DNA from 2 places in the Bacillus nitratireducens genome. Region 2 is predicted to be linked to the other one. Evidence: riboswitches for the same ligand, from Rfam matches in the RefSeq annotation. Region 2 holds a riboswitch; the other holds the start of a gene.
What was found. Region 2 has a riboswitch for thiamine pyrophosphate ahead of thiM (hydroxyethylthiazole kinase). Riboswitches for the same ligand answer to the same signal wherever they lie in the genome.
Positions count from the first base shown of each region.

Region 1: linked by a shared signal. The riboswitch ahead of tenA (thiaminase II) and the one ahead of thiM (hydroxyethylthiazole kinase) in region 2 are both predicted to bind thiamine pyrophosphate.

Region 1 covers NZ_JAUMJO010000004.1:363,834-374,532, reverse strand. The annotation lists gene Q3V31_RS17520 (RNaseH domain-containing protein) at 1-532, opposite strand, end outside; gene tenA (thiaminase II) at 860-1,549, opposite strand; TPP riboswitch at 1,672-1,776, opposite strand; gene Q3V31_RS17510 (D-alanine--D-alanine ligase) at 1,850-2,764, opposite strand; gene pdxR (MocR-like pyridoxine biosynthesis transcription factor PdxR) at 2,769-4,217, opposite strand; gene Q3V31_RS17500 (homoserine dehydrogenase) at 4,314-5,339, opposite strand; gene Q3V31_RS17495 (esterase/lipase family protein) at 5,426-6,667, opposite strand; partial or broken gene Q3V31_RS17490 (DUF3914 domain-containing protein) at 6,948-7,288, shown strand; gene Q3V31_RS17485 (lipoprotein BA_5634 family protein) at 7,354-8,025, opposite strand; gene Q3V31_RS17480 (ABC transporter permease) at 8,092-10,023, opposite strand; gene Q3V31_RS17475 (ABC transporter ATP-binding protein) at 9,998-10,699, opposite strand, start outside.
Region 2 covers NZ_JAUMJO010000007.1:120,562-131,260, forward strand. The annotation lists gene Q3V31_RS23915 (GIY-YIG nuclease family protein) at 1-461, shown strand, start outside; gene Q3V31_RS23920 (hypothetical protein) at 642-800, shown strand; gene Q3V31_RS23925 (HNH endonuclease) at 818-967, shown strand; gene Q3V31_RS23930 (diadenylate cyclase) at 1,205-2,632, shown strand; gene Q3V31_RS23935 (ATP-dependent helicase) at 2,881-4,620, opposite strand; gene Q3V31_RS23940 (ATP-dependent nuclease) at 4,605-6,668, opposite strand; partial or broken gene Q3V31_RS23945 (toprim domain-containing protein) at 6,882-7,199, opposite strand; TPP riboswitch at 7,488-7,600, shown strand; gene thiM (hydroxyethylthiazole kinase) at 7,673-8,479, shown strand; gene thiE (thiamine phosphate synthase) at 8,496-9,155, shown strand; gene Q3V31_RS23960 (anaerobic C4-dicarboxylate transporter family protein) at 9,243-10,556, opposite strand.

The DNA of each region.
Region 1 (10,699 bases), on a different contig from region 2:
TTGGCTCAGACATCGCCTCAGAAACATGTTGGGATCGCAGTGGTGAAAAATATACTTCTTCATCATTCTTATTTTTCATAAGTAAAGGCTGTTCGCAAAAGATATGTGTAATTAGAGCTGGTACCCATTTAGAAAACGTTTTTTTATCATGTAATACTGGTAAATTACTAATTAAATCATACTGCCATTCTAAATGTGGTGGATCTATTAATTTATTCGGTTTCCAATCATGAATAACCTCATACCAACTTTGGAAAATATAGTCTAACTGCTCTTGGCTCATTGGTTCTTTTGCTACAATCCAAGGTGTATCTTCCTTTAGTATATATGGATTATGCTGAATGAATAATATATCAGAAAACATATCATACAATCTTTCATTTACAAGTTTTAACTTACTCGTTAATAAAAATGTTCTATAATGTATCTCTACAATCTCAAGCCATTCAATAGGAAAGTAAATATACGATACTTTCTCATTATAGAGGGGGTCTACTATATTTTTAAATGTTAATAACTGTAATTTTTCCATATTAGTAATACTTCCTCTCTTAATTAATATTGATCATGAATAATACTAGTAAATTCACCAATATTTTTAAGCATAAACAATTCAAATTTAAACGAAGCATATTTCGGGGAATAATTAAATTAAATTATTATAATAATAAATTACAAAAAACTAAATTAATAAAAAGTTACCATTAACATATAACTACCCCCTTATGTCACTTCTTATATTATAAAATCATTATAAAAGATTATTCGGTTTTATATCTATAATTTACAAAAAATTTACATAAATTAAATATAAGAAAAGGTATCGCCTCTTTATATAGCGATACCCTTTCTATACTCTTTATTTAATAAGACCTTTAACTCTTTCATTCACCGGCCATTTTTCTAGTGTATATGCCATTTCCCAAAATGAATATTCATATTGACTACTAAAAATAAAATGTTGTCTCATACGATTACGGTCTGCCTCTGTTACTTTTTCAGCGATCGTATCTAATCGTGTGATTTGCTCTTCTACTAGCGTACGGAACCAATCCGATCCATATGCAGAAATCCATTCTTGATAAATCGGCTCTTCTGGTTGACATTCTTTTAATCGTTCACCGATTTCATAATATAACCAATAACAAGGTAAAATAGCTGCAATAATATCTCCTAAATGCCCTTCATAAGCTGCACGATACATATGAGATGTATATGCATATGCAGTTGGCGCAGGAATAAAATTATCTTTTTCTTCTTTCGTAATCCCTAATTTCTTCGCGAAATTCTCATGCAATGATAACTCAGCTTCATATGTATTTTGTGCATGATGCGCCATGCGTGCTGTCGTTTCTAATTCAAGAGCCTTTGCAGCACCTAACGTTTGTACTCTAGCAAAATGACTTAAATAATATGAATCTTGAAGCACATAATAACGGAAACTAGCTAAATCTAGCGTTCCTTCTCCTAGTTTTTTTACAAATGGATGATTAAAACTTGCTTCCCAAATTGAATCTACTTCTTTACGTAATGATTGTGAAAAAGTCATTTAAATCCCTCCAATAATTTATAAAATATAAGTATTTATCCCATTTATTAAAGCTGTAAAATAAAAAAACTTTCTTTACAGGCGTAAAGAAAGTGAAATTGACAGTATTTATTCAATAAATAGCAACGTCTTTCCCACTTCCCTACGCTGGCATTAACCAGATCAGGTACTAAGAGTCTCAAAATTAAATTTGATCTCAGCCTATAAAGGCCCCCCTAGTGGATAAATATTTAGTTGTCGTATTGTAATTATCATAGCATACTTCGTAGAACTATCAAAAGTTTTAATTCTACAAATATCTTAAAAACCTTCTTCTTTCCTTACTTTTAATGAAGTTTCAATTATCATATCTAATAGTTTACTATAATTAATTCCAGCCGCATCTGCACTTTTTGGTAGTAAACTTGATTGTGTCATCCCTGGTAATGTATTAACCTCCATTACATATGGAATTCCATCCTTCACCATCATATCAACCCTTGCATAAACACTACATTTTAATGCTTTATAACAAGCTATTGACGCTTTGTTTACACGTTCTTTAATTTCAGCTGGAAGTTCAAGAACTTCTTCAATTGTACTAACATCATCGTATTTTGCATTGTAGTCAAAAAACTCAGCTGCATGTTGAATTGAAATGATAGGTAACTGTTTACCATCAAAAATTGAACATGTAATCTCGTCACCTTTTATATACTTCTCAATTACTACCTCAGAATCCCATTCAAATACTGTTTCCAGCATTGAGATTAATTCATTTTTATCATTGACGATCTTAACTCCCACACTTGAGCCACCAGAGTTAGGTTTTACCACTAACGGAAATCCTATCTTATCTAACTCTTCAAGCTTTAGATCTTCCATTTTTGTGAGTTCAATCCAATCTGGTGTTTCTACTCCTTCATAACGCAAAATCTTTTTCGAAATATTTTTGTCCATACATATACCGCTTGATAACATATTGCTACCGCTATAAGGAATACCTAAACTCTCTAGCGTTCCTTGAACTGTACCATCTTCTCCGTACTTTCCGTGTAATGCTAGCAATGCAAAATCAATGTCTTTCGCTTTTTCAATTAAATCCATTTTTTCATTTAACGTAATTGGAACTATTTCATACTTACTCTTATCTAAATGTGTAATCATTTCATTCCCAGTCATAATTGATACTTGTTTTTCAGAGGAGACTCCTCCCATAATAACGCCAATTCTCATTTTCTCAACTCCAAGTTTCATTTTTTAATATTTCACCAATTATTTGAATCCCGCTAACAATTTCCTTTTCTTTCAAACGTGAAAATCCTAATCGGAATGTGTTCGTTCCTCCTCCATCAGAGTAAAAAACATCTCCAGGAGAAAACGTAACTCCTTTCTCATAACACTTTTGTAAAAGTACGCGGGCTTGAATTTTTTCTTCCAACTCTATAAACAAATGAAGTCCACCATCTCCAGTCATTCTTTTAAACGGAATGTACTGATTACACGCCTCAACAGCTAACTCATATTTTTTCTTATAAACTGATCTTGCTTTTTTTAAATACTTTTCAAAATATCCTTCATGTAAATATTGAAACAGAACAGCTTGATCTAACGTTGATGTGTGAATGGTTCTTGCTCTTTTTACACTTTCTAAATAATGAATGAGCTCTTTATCTGCAATGATCCAACCTACACGTAAACCAGGGAAAAGTACCTTTGAAAAGCTACTAATATAAATCACATTATTACCAGCCCCAGCAAAAGTTAATAATGGCGCTAAATGTGAACCCGAATAACGTAATTCCTCATTAAATCCATCCTCTATAATAGGAATCTTATATTTTGAAAATAATCTCATCAATTCCGTTCTTTTCTCCGAACTCGTAACAATACCCGTTGGATTATGATAAGAAGGGATTAAATATGCGAAATCAAAATCCTTTTCACGCAAACTTTTTTCTACTTCATTCGTATCAATACCATCATCATTCATATTAATTCCATGAACTTCAAGTCCATGTAAGCGAAATAGCTTCAATGCAGCATGATGAGTTGGATTTTCACAAATAACACGCCCTGATTTTTTCGATAACGAAGATAATACAATATCTAATCCTTCTGTAAATCCATTTGTAATTAAAATATCTTTGTTCGAAATATCTACGCCTTTCATTTCCATGTAATGAAGTAAATAATTCATTAACGGTCTATAACCTTTTGCATATCCGTAGTTCAGTACGATATCCCCTTCAATGGACATGCGAGTAAGAAAAGCTCTTTTGAAATTTTCAACATCAAATAGCTTTTCATCCGGTGCTATACTATTAAAAGCAATCATTCCTTTTTCCCAGCGAACACCATGTTTCATTAAATCTAATTCATCCGCTAATGCGGTAACTGTATTGAGTTTATTTTTCCAATCTATTTCAACAGACGAAGTGTTAGAAATATCAACCTTCGCAACAAAATTTCCTTTTCCTTTAACTGCATAAATGAGTCCTTCTTGCTCTAAATCCGCATAAGCAGCGAGTACTGTATTTCTGCTCACAGATAGTAATTCACTCAGTTCCCTTGTTGATGGGATTTTTTGGTTCCCTAGCAAATGTCCCTTCATAATCATCTTTTTTAAATAATCTTTCAGTTGAATATAAACAGGACGATCTTTCACAACTTTAAAATCTTTAAACAAATCCTTACCCCCTGCAATCATTTTTGCATATTTATTTCATTTTCAAAAGGTCCACTACATATGTGTTTTTTATTAATAGCGGTACGGTTATAAAACCTATAAATCCTTTCGATATAAATTGATTACATCTTTCAAAGCTGATGCGGCTGCCCCTCTTGGCTTAGAAGCTCCACCAATTGTAGTAACTTGCCCCATTGTATCTGTAAAGAACGTGATTCCTTTTTCTGTCCCATTTACTTTTGCTAGCGGATGATCTTTATCTATTTCGCACGGTTCAACATTTAGATTTACATTGCCTTCCTCATCTTTATGCGCCGATGCTATTAATTTAATAATTTTATGTTGTTCCTTAGCATTTCGAATTTGTTGTTTTGTAACGTGCTCGATTCCTTTTATATGTATATCTGTAAGTGTATACTCTACTCCCATTAAACTGTTTGTTAAAAGTAACAATTTACATGCACTATCTGAACCACTTACATCTAACGCTGGGTTCGTCTCAGCAATTCCTTTATGTTGTGCTTCTTTCAGTGCTTCTTCAAACGTAATATCTTCCCCATACATTTTCGAAAGAATATAATTTGTTGTTCCGTTTAATATTCCCTCTATTTTTTCAATATTGCAACCAGCTAAACTAAATTGCCCAATATCTAGTGTCGGTAATGCCGCAGCAGTTGCACCACTATATCGAATTCGTACATTTGCGATTTTTGCTGCTTCATTTATTTCTCTCCAGTTTGTAACAAGTGCACCTTTTGAAATTGCTACTATATCCATATGTTTCTCAATCGCTTGTTTTATATATTTCTTTCCCGGATTTCCATCTTTAAGATTTGTAACTGTTGATTCTACTAATACATTACCACTTATGCTATTTGTTGCACGTTCTTTCGGGTGATGTTCTATATACTTTTCAATTGCTGCAGTACCGCCACCATACGTTAATAAATGATGAATAGATAAGCCTTCTTCATTATGTATTGCAATATTTCTACCTAATACGCCACTTACCACTAAATCTATTCCATATGTTTCATTTATATATAAATATTTTTCATTTAATAATTTTATAAACTCTCTTCCTACTGTCCCGTATCCTGATAATACAATTTGAATTTTCATAATATCCCCCCATATTTTTATACCAAATCCCTCTTTCAATATAATATAAAGCGCCCTCGAATTCCATCGAGAGCGCTTTATATTACCTATTTCGGTAGACGTGATAATTTTCCAGCAATTGTTCTATAAAACTCTTGAATGTTAGAAAAACCTAACGTGTCTGAAACACTAAGCCCTACCATATCAAGATGATCCCAATTTGCTTTCGTTTCGATATGATTCCATTTTCCAACCTGTAATAACTCATTATTATTTACAGTAGCATTAGAAGATGGTGCAATCATAGAATTTGTATTTACTACACCATCGTTTTGCCACCAAGAAGTATCTATTAATGGCCGGTTTTCTTCATATCTTGCATAAGAGCCTAAGAAGAATGCATTCCCCATTAGCACTTTATTCATCGTTATATGCGGTAGATGCAAACCTGTTATAGGTGCTGCTTGCGATGCATGTCCACTATAGGATAAGTAATATACATCCGATTGCGTCTTTACCCAATTATTTAACTCCTTTGCTCCATCAGTACTTAAATCCCATTGACTTATATCTTTTGTATTTTCCCAAATTGAACTATTTAAAATACGATCAGTATATTGGAAAAAGGACTCTCCAGTATTCTTTTTTATACCCCATTGATCCAATTTAAAATCATATAATGATAAATTATTGTTTCCACCTAAACTTGCAGCTGTAATGAGTAAATCTTTAACGAACGGCAACAGAAGACTTCCGTCCGCGAGTGTTGTACCGTTGTGAGGAGTTGCTAAAGTTGTAACACTATGAACATACGATTTACCACCTTCAAATAGTGGTGATATCTTTGTGTTCGGATGATTTTTCACATAATCTTTTTCTCCATAACTTCCTTCTTTTAATAACTGCACTAATGTTCTTGTCGTTTGTCCACCCATGCTATGCCCAACTAAATGAACTTTATTTGTTTCACTCCAATTCGGTGCAAATCCACTATAAATTCTACCAAAACGATTATGTCCATGTTTCTCAGCATGCGCCGCGCCGTAGTCTACTGTTCCACCGTTTATTTGTGCATATAATTCACATGCACGGTCCCAGTTACTAGAAACTGGCCCAACAGCTGCAGTATGTACTGTATAACCATTTCTTTTTAAATCTTCTTGTATATCATTAACACCACCCCAATATTTTACCCCTAGCATTTCCTCTCTACCCCATCCAGCAAATCCATTCACTAAAATGATAGGATAATTATTTTGTTGTCCCTCTTCAGCGTATGTTGTTTTTGCTGCGAATGAACAAACAGTCACAAATGCGAAAAAACATACTCTTAAAAATAACTTCCCCATACTTTCTCCCCCTAATAAAACGTTTACATTTTCCTATTAAAAAAATCTACACAATTAGTTTGCAACTTAAACATAATGTAAAGTATTTTATATACGTTGTATATATAGAAAACATACACAAATGTTGATAAATATTAAATCAAGTAAGCATTTACTTTTTATAATAAAACTCGCAAATCCAATTATTTGAATTTATAATTAAATATAGTTTCCTCATGTCAAATGGATTTAAACAATCATAAGAAAACTAATTTCATTGCTTGAAAAAGAGGGGAAAACCATGCAAATCGGATTAAACATTCATACATTATCTCAACCTTCTAAAATAACCCATCTAATCTTGAGCATAATACTATCTCTTCTACTAAGCTTGAAGATAAGAAATCTAATAATCTAATCAAATTTGATATTCGTACATCTGAACAAGAAATGAAACAATGAGATCATAAATTTAGCGAATTAGGCTTATGGAAAATGGTAAAAGACAAAGGTGTACCTTTATGGATCATACTTGAAATGCTACAAAAGGCTCGTAAAGAGAAGGAAACTCGAGATAGTTCGGTTCAACATTCAAATGGTATTGAAGAAACGAGCGAGACACGATTAAATGAAGTAATGTAAGTTATTTAAATGGTATTAAAAAGAGTTCGAGGTTGATATAGTTTCTATCAACCTCGAACTCTTTTTTAAGATTTTTCTCCAATCGTTACAAACTGGAATGACGCTTCCCCTATATAATCTTTAATTAACTTTTCTACTTTTAATTTTTCATTTATCAATGTATTATCTGTCGACATTTTAGGTTTTTCATCACCTAAAGACTTTTTCAAGTGGAGAAGGTGCATTTTCGTTTCATTTGCTTTTATTTCTTTATACACACTATCTTTTGCTACAATTACATACGATTGGTTTGGATACTTACGAGTGTTACCTATCCAAGCATCACTACCGTATTTAACAGCAATCTCCGTTCCTTCTAATTCAATACTTTGCAAATTTTTTCCATCTTCATTTGCAAACAAAAGCGATCCTTCTTTTGGTAAATTAGGTAACGTATCTATAGGTCTAAATTTGGATCCATTCTCTCTTTTACGAAAAACCTTTGTTTTAATCAACGCTTGCGCTGTGGATTCATTTAAAATTAATACTTGTCCTATTCCGAATGTATCTATTTTCACAGAAAACACTTCATTTTCTTTCGTAATCTCCTGATAACGATTAATAATTGGTGAAGTATAATTTTCCTCCCCAATAATTAATACACCGTTTGCTGGAAATCTATTTTCATTTTTAGAGCAAGCACTAAAGCTTATTAAAAGTATTATAATTAACATAAAAATGGTTAATGTTTTTTTCATCACAATTCCTTTCATAATTCATTTCTTTTTTATATACTTTTGTGTAATCTTACAAGCTGATATACTCTATTGCTCCATAGTTTTATAAAGCTTTTGTAAATAACGCCAACGTGTTATAAAGAAATATAAAGCCTGTATACATATAAATGAAATTAAAATAACGATAGAGCTATTTAAAATAGAAAAATCGACTAATTGTTGTAATGCGGTATAAGCAACTACAGTATGAATCACTGCAACAACAATCGGTAAGAAAAACATTAATACTAACTGCCTCGTTACAACTTTTTTTAACTCTCGTTTACTTAATCCCATTTTTGAAATCATTTTATATTGCTGTTGATCACGATCCAAATCAGTATATAACCGGAAATAAATAAAACTGGCAGCAAATGTAAAGAAGACGATTCCAACTAAAACACTTGCCATAAGTAATAACCCATTCGTTTGTTTTGCACGTAACAAATCTAATGTTAGAGCTTGAAAATGGAAGTCTCTTTCTTTAACATCTTCACTAAATATACTATTTAATTGATTTGAGATCTCTTTCGTTTTCAACCAGTCATCTACAACAAATCCGTAAGTACGATCTTTAACAACTATATCATTCTGATTAACATTAAAAGGAATTCCATCATATATATGATCTTGAACAGCAATATAAATACTACTAGAATCATGTGGTAAAACTAAATTTTCTAGAGCTTTTTTAACACGAAATGTCTTTGTCCAATCTCCTTGAATGATTTCAATATTCTTTTTATAGTCACCATTTTTAAATTCTTGTTTCTGCGATACCATTCCAGGTATTAGTAAAATTTCATCTTCTTTTTCAATCGTTTCTTGTTGATAACCGAGTGCTCTCGCAAGATCGTTATATTCACTTAACTTCATTACATATACGCTACTTTCTGTATATATATATGAAGATGAAGCCATTCGATATGGAATATTAGCATCAGAAAGGTGTTTTTTTATAATAGAAAGATGTTCGTCCACCATTTTGTCTTTTTCAGGCCCTATATATAGAAATGTATATGGGTTTGTCATCCTTACCAAATCTTTATTTCCAAGAGCAGCTGTCGTGCCAATTGCTGTAAAAGCAACCGCTGAAATAATAGATACAATAAAAAACATCGTTGCATTATCTTTCATACGGTATATTAATTCTGAAAACGTTAATATGTTGGTTCTTTTTAAAAAGAAAGATTCACTCCTTTTAGCAAGGTGCAATATATATACGCTACACTGTGTATATAAAAAGTACGTGCCTATAATTACTAAAAGCACACCCATTCCGAGCGTAATAAAACTATAATTTGAGATAAAGCGAAATACTAAAATATAACCGTATCCTATACTAAATAAAGAAAAAAGTGATAATAAAATTGACGATTTCGGTTCAGGCTTTGGCTTTTCACCTGCTTGCATAAGTTCAACAAGTTCTGTTACTTTAACCGTTTTAAATGTAATTAATGAAACGATTAAAAATAAGAAAAGAAACGTGATAACTGTTAATAATACAGCCTGTACTGGTATATAAAAAGGTAAACCGTTACTAATCATTAATACACTGGCGCTTATTAATAAAACTAGTTTAGAAAATACGAGGCCGATAAGAATCCCAATACAAATTGAGCCAAGTCCAATTAACATATTTTCAATTAACAATAACTTTTTAAGCTGTCTCATAGACATACCTTGCATCATTAAAATGCCAAATTCTTTCTTACGCGTTTTTAAAAACGAACTCACTGAATATAAAATAAAGAAAAATGAAAATACAAAAATCAAACCTTGCGAAACTTTAAATCCTAATGTACCAAATGCACTTATTGTTGCACTCGTCGACTGTAACTCACCTTGTAAATCAGGATGAAATAATAAAAGAGCGTACGTAAAGAAAATCATAATTGAAAATGCACTGCTTAAAAAGTGAGCTGCATATATACGCTTATTGCGAAAAATATTATTAAATGCGAACTGACGAAAAGTCATGCCTTTTCCCTCCTAACAAAGAAAGGACATCCATAATCTTTTGATAAAATGCTTGCCTACTTTCACCACAATAAATTTCGTTATATAATTGACCATCTTTTATAAATATAACTCTGCTGCAAAAACTCGCTGCATACGGATCATGAGTCACTAACATCATCGTAGCTTTTTCTTCCTTATTTAGAGTATCTAACATCTCCATTACATCATTTGAAGATTTAGAATCTAAATTCCCTGTTGGTTCATCTGCAAGTAATAATTGTGGCTTATGAACAATTGCACGAGCAATTGCTGTTCTTTGAGCTTGGCCTCCTGATATTTCAAACGTTCTTTTATTCAATATATCTGTAATATTTAATTTCTCTGCGATTTCTTGTACGCGTTTGTTCATTTCTTGCACAGAAACGCCATCTAATGTCATCGGCAATACGATATTTTCCTTCACTGTAAGCGTGCTAAGTAAATTAAATGATTGAAAAACAAACCCTAATTGTTTCCTACGGAATAAAGCTAAATCTTCTGATGATAACTGGAAAGGATTTGTACCGTTTATTAATATTTCTCCTGAGGACGGAGAATCGATAGTAGATACCATATTTAATAATGTAGTTTTCCCGCTACCTGATGGTCCCATAATCCCTATAAATTCACCTTCTTGAATTGATAAATCAATATC
Region 2 (10,699 bases):
TTAATACAATTGGAAAAGGGTGTATATACGTTGGTCAAGGTAATCTAAGGGATCGACTTTATTCTCATAAATATTATGAACGGTTTGGTAAGGAAGAAGATGAATTTATCGTTATTTTTTATGAAATAGAGGATGAAGTAGACCGTAAGGCTGTTGAACGTATTTTAATTAAACACTATGATCCTTCCTATAATAAAGAAGGGGAATCTAAGATTGAACGAGTAAGGAAAGATTCTGATTTTAGTAAGAGATTAAGAAAAGTAATTTATGAGATTGAAGAAATATATGGAGAAAAAAGTTTTAATGGTAAAAGGTATAGCGAGGTAATTGATTTTACCACAGTAGTAGTGGATCTCTTGCAAGACGGTTTTGATCTAGAAGATATAGAGTTTGAATTAATTAAATATAATAGTCGTGAACATGATTTACCACGTCTTTCTGATTTTTTATTTAGAGGATAATAATAGTTTGTGATGTTATTATGTAAGGAATCTATTCTGATTATTTTTCAAATAGATTCTTTTTATTTACGACAAAATAAGGATTGTTGTGGATTTGAAAAAAATCGTAACGTTTTGAAAAAAGATCAACAGTTTAAAAAATCTAAAGCTTTATAGTTAGAAGAAAAAGGGGAGAAATAAATGGCAGTATTAAAAGATGAACATTTGGCATTAAGTTCTGGTATCGGTTTGGCTGGATTAGCTATTGGATATTTTTATGAGGCTGGACGAAATGCTTTTGAAAACTTTAGAAAGGAACTTGCTCAAACCCAGAATGTCGTTGCGATCTTACAAAATTAATTAGACCACAAAACACAATACATATTGATCATATTGTTCCATTGCAGCTTTTCGGCAGCAATGATGCTTCAAATTTTCAATTACTTTGTGAAACTTGCAATACATCAAAAGGAGCAAGGTCAACAGCAACTAGTTCTGTAAATATCCCATTTTGGAATTTGGATTAATGCAAATTTTAAGGCTTAGTTTCTCAATTTTAAGCTAATGGGTGCTTTTCTTTAATAACAATCATAAAGAATGAGCAAACCTTTTTATAAAAAGGAAAGTTCATCACAAAATGGATTCCTTTATTTTTTCCGTAAAATGAAGGTTTATATGATATTTTTAATCAAAATTTATTTTAAAGATACAAATGATAAATTTATTTCAAAAGCATCTAAAATACTCAATAAAGGGTGAATGGCATGAGAATTACACCAACATTTAAATTAATACCAACGGAAAGTAATATTGATAATGAAAAAGAGATAATTGCTGTAATTAGGGAGGTAATTCGGAAGATTATTAGCAGATTTTATAATAATTTAGAAGAATTAGCATTGCCTTTCGAAGTTAATATTATTTACGGTAATATAGAATATGGCATATTTGATGCCTTTTCATCAAGGTTAATAGAAAAAGAAGTTATTGAATTACTTCGCGATCTTACATACGATGCTCACAAGAATATTAAGGTTAAAACAATTGGGAATGAAGAACATTATTATCTTAAGTTAAAGACTGAAATGTTTAATGTTTTTAAAAATTGTTTTATAGAAGTGAAAATTAAAATTAACACCAAAGGCTCTAGACTGTATGAAGAGGATTTACTCTTTAGGATAAACACCATAAAACTATTGGAAGATGTAAATACTTGGTTTAGTCAACAATATAGTATCAATTTTGATTTAGACGGAGATAAATACTACGAATTTGATTTTGATGATACTTACTCAAATTCTAAAGTTATTATAAATGAATCTGTTAATCGTTTTTTAATGGATATTACGAATTATAAATTAAATTTAAGTGCCTTAGAAGAATATGCAAATCTAAAGTATGAAGGAAGTGAGGCTAATGGGTCCATGTACTTAGTGACTAGAGAGGATATGAAAAAAACAAATATCATTCTAAAGTTTAAAAATCCCATACCACTTAATCAAACGAGAAAGGTAAGAAAACTGTTAGAGACTACCTCAAATGATTTACATTTAATAGTTAACAAGGATACAGGCGAAATTAAGGGCTTGGGAAATATCAAGGACAACAAGGATTTGCTTAGAATAAATTTCATAAAATATCAGCAGTGGGAATTGTTCTTTTCTGGTGAAAAGTTAATAAGTAGCTCTTCATATAATATTTTATTTGGAGATTATGGACGTGCAAAACAAAAAGCGGAGTTCGAAAGTTTTTTTAAAGTGGGATCTATATTCTCTGATTTTAATACACATAAAGATGAGCTGTGGAAAATTGTTGAAAGTGCAATGGGACAAAAACATGGTACAATGTTAGTTATTTCTGATATTGCAGAAAAAGAATCGAAAAGGTTAGAAAATGAAAGTTTTAATATTGAACCTAAATACTTAGAAAAACCTATTATGTATTCAATAAGTAATATAGATGGAGCGGTATTAATAAATCCAGAATGTTACTGCTTTTCAATGGGCGTAATTCTAGATGGCTTATCATACATAGATACTGAAACCGATATAGCTAGAGGTGCAAGATACAATTCAGCACATAGATATCTTAAAACTTTAAAGAATAATATTTATAAGCATGAAAAATTTAAAACTTTAATTGTAATTGTATCTGAGGACGGCATGACAAATTATATCAGTGAATCAAATTGATATTGTTATCAAATAAAGATTTAAAAATTACCTTATATCATATTAATCTAGAATTTCAATTTAAAGAGTTTCTATAGTTATATTATATAGGGGTTGCCATTATGGATAAATATGTAAAAATATTCACTGAATTGATTTTATATTATTAAAGTCCCTGGATTTTTTTATTTTATAAACAAATCCAGGGACAGCTGATATTTAATAAATATGTCTTTGACGCTCTCTTCTTAGTTGAAATATCTAGGCTATTATAGGGAATTAACTAGTTCCTTAGTAGTAATATTTATTTCAGCTGATTTATCTACCTGTATTATTTCAAAACCAATTTTTATGAGTGCTTCTTTTTCTTTTTCTTCTAATTTCTCAACATTAATATAGAGTCCAGACATTGCCCTACTTAGTGCAACATAATAAACTCTATGCACTTCTATATCCATGTTAGGTGAAAGCAGAAAGTTTAGCTCTGTTCCTTGTTTTTGGGGAGGAACTATTACTAAAATATTTTCAAATTCATCTCCTTTAGATTGGTGGATTGTTTTAAAATCACTTAAGTCATCTAAAACCTTCATTTGGAGGGCAACTTTTCTATAAGTTAAACCATCATATAATGTTTTTGCTGCTCCTCTCGAAATACGTCCCTTAACATTGTATTCCCCTACAATTAACTCGTTGTGGAAGTAAGTAATGCTTTTGGTTTCAAATTTATTGTACATATTTAAAAATCTTTTTAAGTTAACAAAAGCCTCTTTATCAGTAAAAGACCCATCTTTTCGATAAGCAATTTTCATGAGTCTTAAAGCCTCTTTTAATTGAAACTGCTTAGCTAATTCGATAGATTGAATTATATGAAAAATTCTCCAGCCTCTTTCATTATTTGAATCTTGAAGAATAATATTGAAATCCATATCTTCAATTAAATCTGTTTCATATTCAACGGACTTTGAGTTTTCACTTTTATATGATAGTACAACTGGATTTTTTGATTTATTATTCAAGTAATGATAAGCACTTTTCTTAGCTCCTACCAGTATAGTAGGAAGATCACCAGATTTATGAGTGGGAGAGGATTGCTCAAAGTCTTTATTTTTACGCATATGATTAAGTACATTTATAATCTCGTTACTTGATCGATGATTATCCTTTAAAATATATAATTTCATATTTTCAATTGAAAACATCTCAAATAATTCTACGTTTGCCCCTTGAAAAGAATAAATTGATTGGCATAAGTCACCTATTACTCCTATATTAACTTCTTTTTGCCCAATTAATTCAATAATTGCTGTTTGTAATGGACTAGTGTCTTGAAACTCATCAATTAAAATATAGGGGAATTTAGCTCTAATAATATCTATTATTCGTATGTTTTCTTGTAAAATTTTATACGCAAAATAAAGGACATCATCATGACTTAATTTTCCTTCAGACCAATATAATTGTTTATATTTATAATAAGCACTTTTTTTTAGAAAATAATTTTCTGTCTTACCATCATAAGCATTTAAAAATTTTAATGTTGGTATTTCATCGTCTAAAACCCATTGAAGTTTATTTAGCGCCTCACATAATTTCACATCATTTAAATAACTTTGTCCAATTTCAACTTTTAATTGATTAATTTGACTGTGCCGTAGCTTAATTTGTTCATGCCCATCTATTTTATCAATAGGTAAAGGTGAATCTTCTAAAATCCAAATGTATGGTTTGACAATGTGCTTATAGCAGAAGCTATGTATTGTGCATATTTCTAATGATTCAATAGAATCTTCGAGTTTATTGACAAGAGTATTAACGGCAGTATTTGTATAAGTAATACAAGCAATTTTTTTTGCTTTTCCAAGTTTAGTTGATTGATGTAGAATTCTTTTAATATGATTGGTTAAAAAAGTGGTTTTTCCTGCACCGGGTCCAGCATATAATTTAAAATGCTCATTAATTGGTATTATACTGTTACTATTTTTTAATTCCGTGGCTACTGACAAATCCATTTTATCGCCTCGCTTATATAATCTGGTGGTTCAATTAAGCCCTGGTCAGCTGTACTTATGACATAAGCAATCTCCTGAGCCGCTTCTCCTTTAGAGATAGATAATAGGTATCGACTAGCAATTATGCCTTTCTTTACGCTTAACGCATCTTTTAACAATCCAAGAGTAAGCAAGTTTAAAAGCTCGTCTTTAAAGGCATTTTTTCTTATTCTTTCAACTATTTCCTTTATAGGTTTATCTTTTGCAACAAGGTCCATTAAATCTTTAAGCTCTTGGGCATTAGAAACTGAAGGGGTTATTAATTTTGTACAATTCGGATTTTTTAAAATCAAATCATATTCAAATGTAGAGCTTTGTCCATGTGTCTGGGTAAAAACTTTAATTTTCGAATCACTATGGCTATATGTCGCCACGAGTGAATTAGAAGTTTGTTTATATTCATAGTCTTCTGGTTGTATGTCCAAAAATATGGGAAGACACTTTTTCCAATTGCTATCCTCATCTGCAGCATCTTTTAGTTTTCTAACTGGATCTAGATCAGTTATGCACGCTACTTTTTTTGTTAAGGCAAATTCGCAGCGGTTAGTATCAAATAATTTTAAGAAATGATTAAAATATCTTCCACCAATATTCAATATTGTGGTATGGCTGTCCGCTAAATTCAAATCCATTGAGGCTGCGAATTCAGGAAGTACAAGTTGTTCAGCGATACCCTCAACTAGAATTACATTTTGCGCAAAAAATAAATCTGCTTTTGTTACATCTAAAAATCTTTTTACGTAATTTCGGGATATGACATCTTCCTCATTTGAATCATTGAATACTTTACTTGGATATGCTATTTTAATTTCTTCATTAATTTTTTGAATAACTAAAATATCTTCTAAATCAACTGCAGCAGTTATATTTGGGGAATGTGAAGTAATAAATATTTGGTTAACATCTGAATCTTTATTTTCTTTTAGAAATTGTAAAAACTTATATTGCATACTTGGATGTAAATGTGCTTCCGGTTCCTCAATAGCTAATATGGAGAACACTTTAGCATTTGACCCTAAATATTCTCCAGAAGCATCTTTTTGCATTTTTGATAGTAAAAGGGAGATGTAAATTAAATTATTATAGCCTAGCCCATTGCTAATGGCAGGTAGCTTAATTCCAGATTCTTTTTCGACAATGAGTCTTAATGCTGAATATAATTCGGTGTCCAAAATTTCTCCATCAAATGAGGGTTTAGATTCATCAATTCCAGCCCCAGTATTATTGACATACTTTAAAATTTGTTCTTCACCGTTTCTCATACGTTGCTGAAGTGATTCAATTATCTTCTTTGATTCAACTGAAAAGTCTCTTTTTTTCTTTTGAATTTGTTCTATTTTTTCCTTTTTTTCTAACTCACTGTTACTTTTAATATCGTAGTCCATAAAAAAGTCTATTACTTCTCTTAAAAGGCTGTTATTTCCTTTGAATAAATCTCTTTCGACATCACGAATTGCAGTTAAAAATTGAAAATCAAAACGATTTATTTCATCATTCTGTACAGAATTTTTGAATTCAGGATTTCCAACGTATACTCTATGAACATACTTTTTTAAGAAATTATGTTCAATAGCTTTCCAATATTGATTAATATCTTCAGTCGATATTTTTTTCATCAAATTTGTATATTCAGCTGCTTCTTTTTCAGGTAAGAAATACTCATAAGTAATTGTAGCTTCATACGGTGTATTAAGGGTTGTTAACCAGGTAGCTACTGTCACTAATTCATCTGAGTATTCACCTTCATTTTCAGATTCTTGTAGTTTGGCAGATATATATATTTTAGGTGGGCACACTTTTAGTTCTTCAATCGAGGCACTACGATTAAAATCGTTAATGTTCAACCTCTTACTAGAAGAATTGTTAAAGAGTATATCTAATGCTTTTATTACAGTTGTTTTACCAGCATTATTTTGCCCAATAATTACATTAATCCCATCATTAAAATTTAGCGTTGTTTTTTTGTTAAACGATCTAAAATTGTTTATTGTTAACTCCGAAATGTACATAAAATCCTCCTCTTAATTCCTATTATATCCAGTTTAATTTTATAATATTTAAATATAAAATACTTCATTTAATAAATAAAAAGCACATAATTTAAAGATAAATTATGTGCTTCTTTTTATGTGCAATTGTAAAAAGTATTAGATATCATTGTTAAATCAAGGATGAAAGGTGTTTTAGGATTTATGTGCAATTATATTTTATAGAGATAAATCAGCGTCAGTAGCTATAATGATTTCATTTACATCTTTTCTAAGAAGCTGACTTTTTACAGCGTTAAACTGTTTCCCTGTTTGTTTAATAACGGTTAGTTTTAAACGCTCCGGTAGCATTGGTAAATCTTCTAAATTCCACTGTTTATATTTCACATCATAGCTTTCTGGATCAGCTAATGTAACGAGATGACCTAAAGCCCAAGTAACAATATATTTACTACCTTCAAGATAGCCGTTCCCTTTTTTATCACATTTCAGTACACGTGCGATATCACGTGCAACAGAAGGTTTTTCAGCAATTACAATACTTTTTGCCATATTTAAAAACATCCTTTCAAATTTCCATACGTTAAATATAGCATACATCTTTATTCTATTCAGTCTTGCTGACGGTTTGAGTTATTTGTGATGAAATATACCGAGGAGGGTTTTACTTATATAAATGTCAGATTTTAAGGGGTATCCATTGACATTGTAAATGAATTTCATTTTTATTATATAAAGGCGAAGAATGGTTAGACCAGGAGAGTTATGATCTCTATCATTCTATAGAAGGAAAGAACTTGTTATTTTACTAGAATAAGAGTAGACTTTGAAGTAGATGAATAATAAACACATGGGAGTTTGTGGATGCAAACTGAGAGTATGACTACTAGTCCGTCATTGACCATTTGAACCTGTTGGATAATGCCAGCGTAGGGAGAGTGTAAAAGCACATGTTCAGGCACTTTGCGTACGCGCAAAGTGCCTTTTTGTGTATCTCCCACCACTATAGTTAGGAGATGAAAAGGATGAATATGAAAGAAATTAGTAAAGTAGTGGATTTGGTAAGAGAGTCTAATCCGCTCGTTCATAATATTACAAATGTTGTTGTAATAAATTTTACAGCAAACGGTTTATTAGCATTAGGGGCATCGCCTGTAATGGCGTATGCAAAAGAAGAAGTAGCAGAAATGGCTAGCATTGCGGGAGCTCTTGTTTTAAATATGGGCACACTTCGTCCTGAAGAGGTAGAAGCGATGTTACTTGCTGGTAAATCGGCAAATACAAATGGTGTACCAGTATTATTTGATCCAGTTGGGGCAGGAGCAACTTCTTATCGAACAGAAGTTGCGAGACATATTCCAGCTGAAATCGATTTAGCAGTTATCCGCGGGAATGCAGCTGAAATTGCTAATGTTATTAATGAAAAATGGGAAATTAAAGGTGTAGACGCTGGTACTGGAAATGGTAATGTTGTAAATATTGCAAAACAGGCAGCGGATGAATTAAATACAGTTGCGGTAATTACTGGAGAAGAAGACGTTGTTACAGACGGAGAGCGAACTATTCTTATTCGAAATGGCCATCCTATTTTAACGAAAGTGACTGGAACAGGTTGTTTACTAACTTCTGTAATAGGAGCATTTGTAGCAGTAGAAAAGGATTATGTAAAGGCAGCAGTAGCGGCATTAACGTTTTATGGTGTAGCTGCGGAACTGGCAGCTGCTAAGACAGTGGAAAAGGGACCTGGTAGTTTCCAAATTGAATTTTTAAATCAGTTAGCGAATACAACTTCAGATGATATTAAGAAATATGGGAAGATTGAGCTTATATAGTAAGGAGGGGAACGAGATGCCGCGTATTACAAAGGCTGAAATGTCTAGATTATTATCGGTATATTTTATTATGGGAAGTAACAATTGTACGAAGGAGCCACTACAAGTATTGAGAGATGCACTAGAAGGCGGTATAACAATTTTTCAATTTCGTGAAAAGGGGGAAGGCGCTTTAACGGGAGAGAAACGTATTTGTTTCGCAAAAGAACTACAAGCAATTTGTAAGGAGTACGGTGTACCATTCATCGTAAATGATGATGTGGAACTAGCTCTTGAGTTAGATGCAGATGGCGTGCATGTTGGACAAGATGATGAAGGAATTACTTCTGTTCGTGAAAAAATGGGAGATAAAATTGTGGGTGTATCTACCCATACAATTGAAGAAGCACGCTGGGCAATTGAAAACGGAGCTGATTATTTAGGTGTTGGCCCTATTTTCCCAACGAGTACGAAAAAAGATACGAAAGCAGTTCAAGGAACGAAAGGTTTAGCCCACTTTAGAGAACAAGGAATTATGATACCGATTGTTGGTATCGGTGGGATTACGATTGAAAATACTGCTTCGGTTATAGAAGCCGGTGCGGATGGTGTCTCTGTTATTTCTGCGATTAGTTTAGTGGAATCTGCGTATGAGAGTACGAAGAAGCTAGTAGAGGAAGTAAGTAAGAGTTTGTAGATTTGTAAAAAAGTTGTTTCGTTTATTTAAACAAACGTTTGATTAAAAAAGCACAAACCTTTTAAAATTGTAGGTTTGTGCTTTAATTTAAAACATAATTGAAATTAAGAGCATTCCAATTCCGATAGAAGTAAAGGTTGCGATTAGGCCAGGAATCATAAAGCTATGATTTAAAACATACTTACCAATTCCTGTTGTACCAGTGCGATCAAAATTAATTGCAGCAACAATTGTCCCGTAGTTTGGAATGAAGAAGTATCCATTTACTGCAGGGAACATTGCAATTAGTAAAGCTGGTGGAATACCAAGTGATAGTCCAAGTGGCATTAAAGCACGAACTGTTGCTGCTTGGCTATACAGTAAAATAGATAGAATGAATAATGCGATAGCAAACAGCCATGGTGCACTAGTCACTAAGTGTTGAATTGATCCTTGAATCATATTTAAGTTTCCGTTGAAGAACGTATCTCCCATCCAAGCGATACCAAAAATAGCAACAACTGCTGTTGCCCCCGCTTTAAAGACGTTACCAGACACAATGCTTTCTACATTTGGTTTACAGAAAATAATAATAAGAGCTGCGATAGTTAACATAACCATTTCAATTGTGTTTGGCATGGAAAGACGAGCTAACTTCCCGTCAACCATCCATCCCGGACGAAGTGCTTCAAATGAACCAAGAAGTACGACAAGGAAAGTTCCTACTAGGAAAAGGATAACTGATAATTTAGCGCCTTTTGCACCCACAAATTCTTTTTTCTCTTCAAGTTTAGGGATCATTCCCTCTTTTAATCGCTTCAAGTATTCAGGATCTTCATTTAATTCTTTTCCCATTTTACTAGCAACGAATGCAGCTACCATACAAGCGATGAAAGTAGAAGGGATACTGACTTTTAAAATATCTAACAAGGTGATTTTATAGTCGGCTAACATTGCTAACAGTGCAACTGTTGCAGCCGATATTGGACTAGCTGTAATTGCCTGCTGTGAAGCGATAACGGCAATTGACATAGGTCGTTCAGGTCTAATTCCTGATTCACGAGATACTTCGGCGATAACAGGAAGTACAGAATAAGCGACATGACCTGTTCCTGCGCATAGTGTGAATAAATAAGTAACAATAGGAGCAAAGAATGTAATGCGCTTTGGGTTTTTTCGTAATGCTTTCTCAGCGAGATGGACAAGATAATCCATTCCTCCAGCAGCTTGCAAAGCACCGGCAGCTGTAATTACTGCTAAAATCATAAGCATTACATCAATAGGAGGAGCTGTAGGTTGTAAGTGGAAGACGAAAACAAGTATTGCCATACCAACGCCACCCATTACTCCTAGACCAACTCCACCTAAGCGTGCGCCAATAAAAATGCAGAGTAGTAACGTAAGAAATTGTAGCCAAAACATAATAAACTACCTCCGAAATTCGTAAGTTAAGATATATTCGAATAGTTTAATTTGAATGAAAATTAAATGAATATCCGGAATAATCCTTGTGTTGTATACGTTTTTTATTATATAACACAAGAAATGTAACATTCACGAACTTT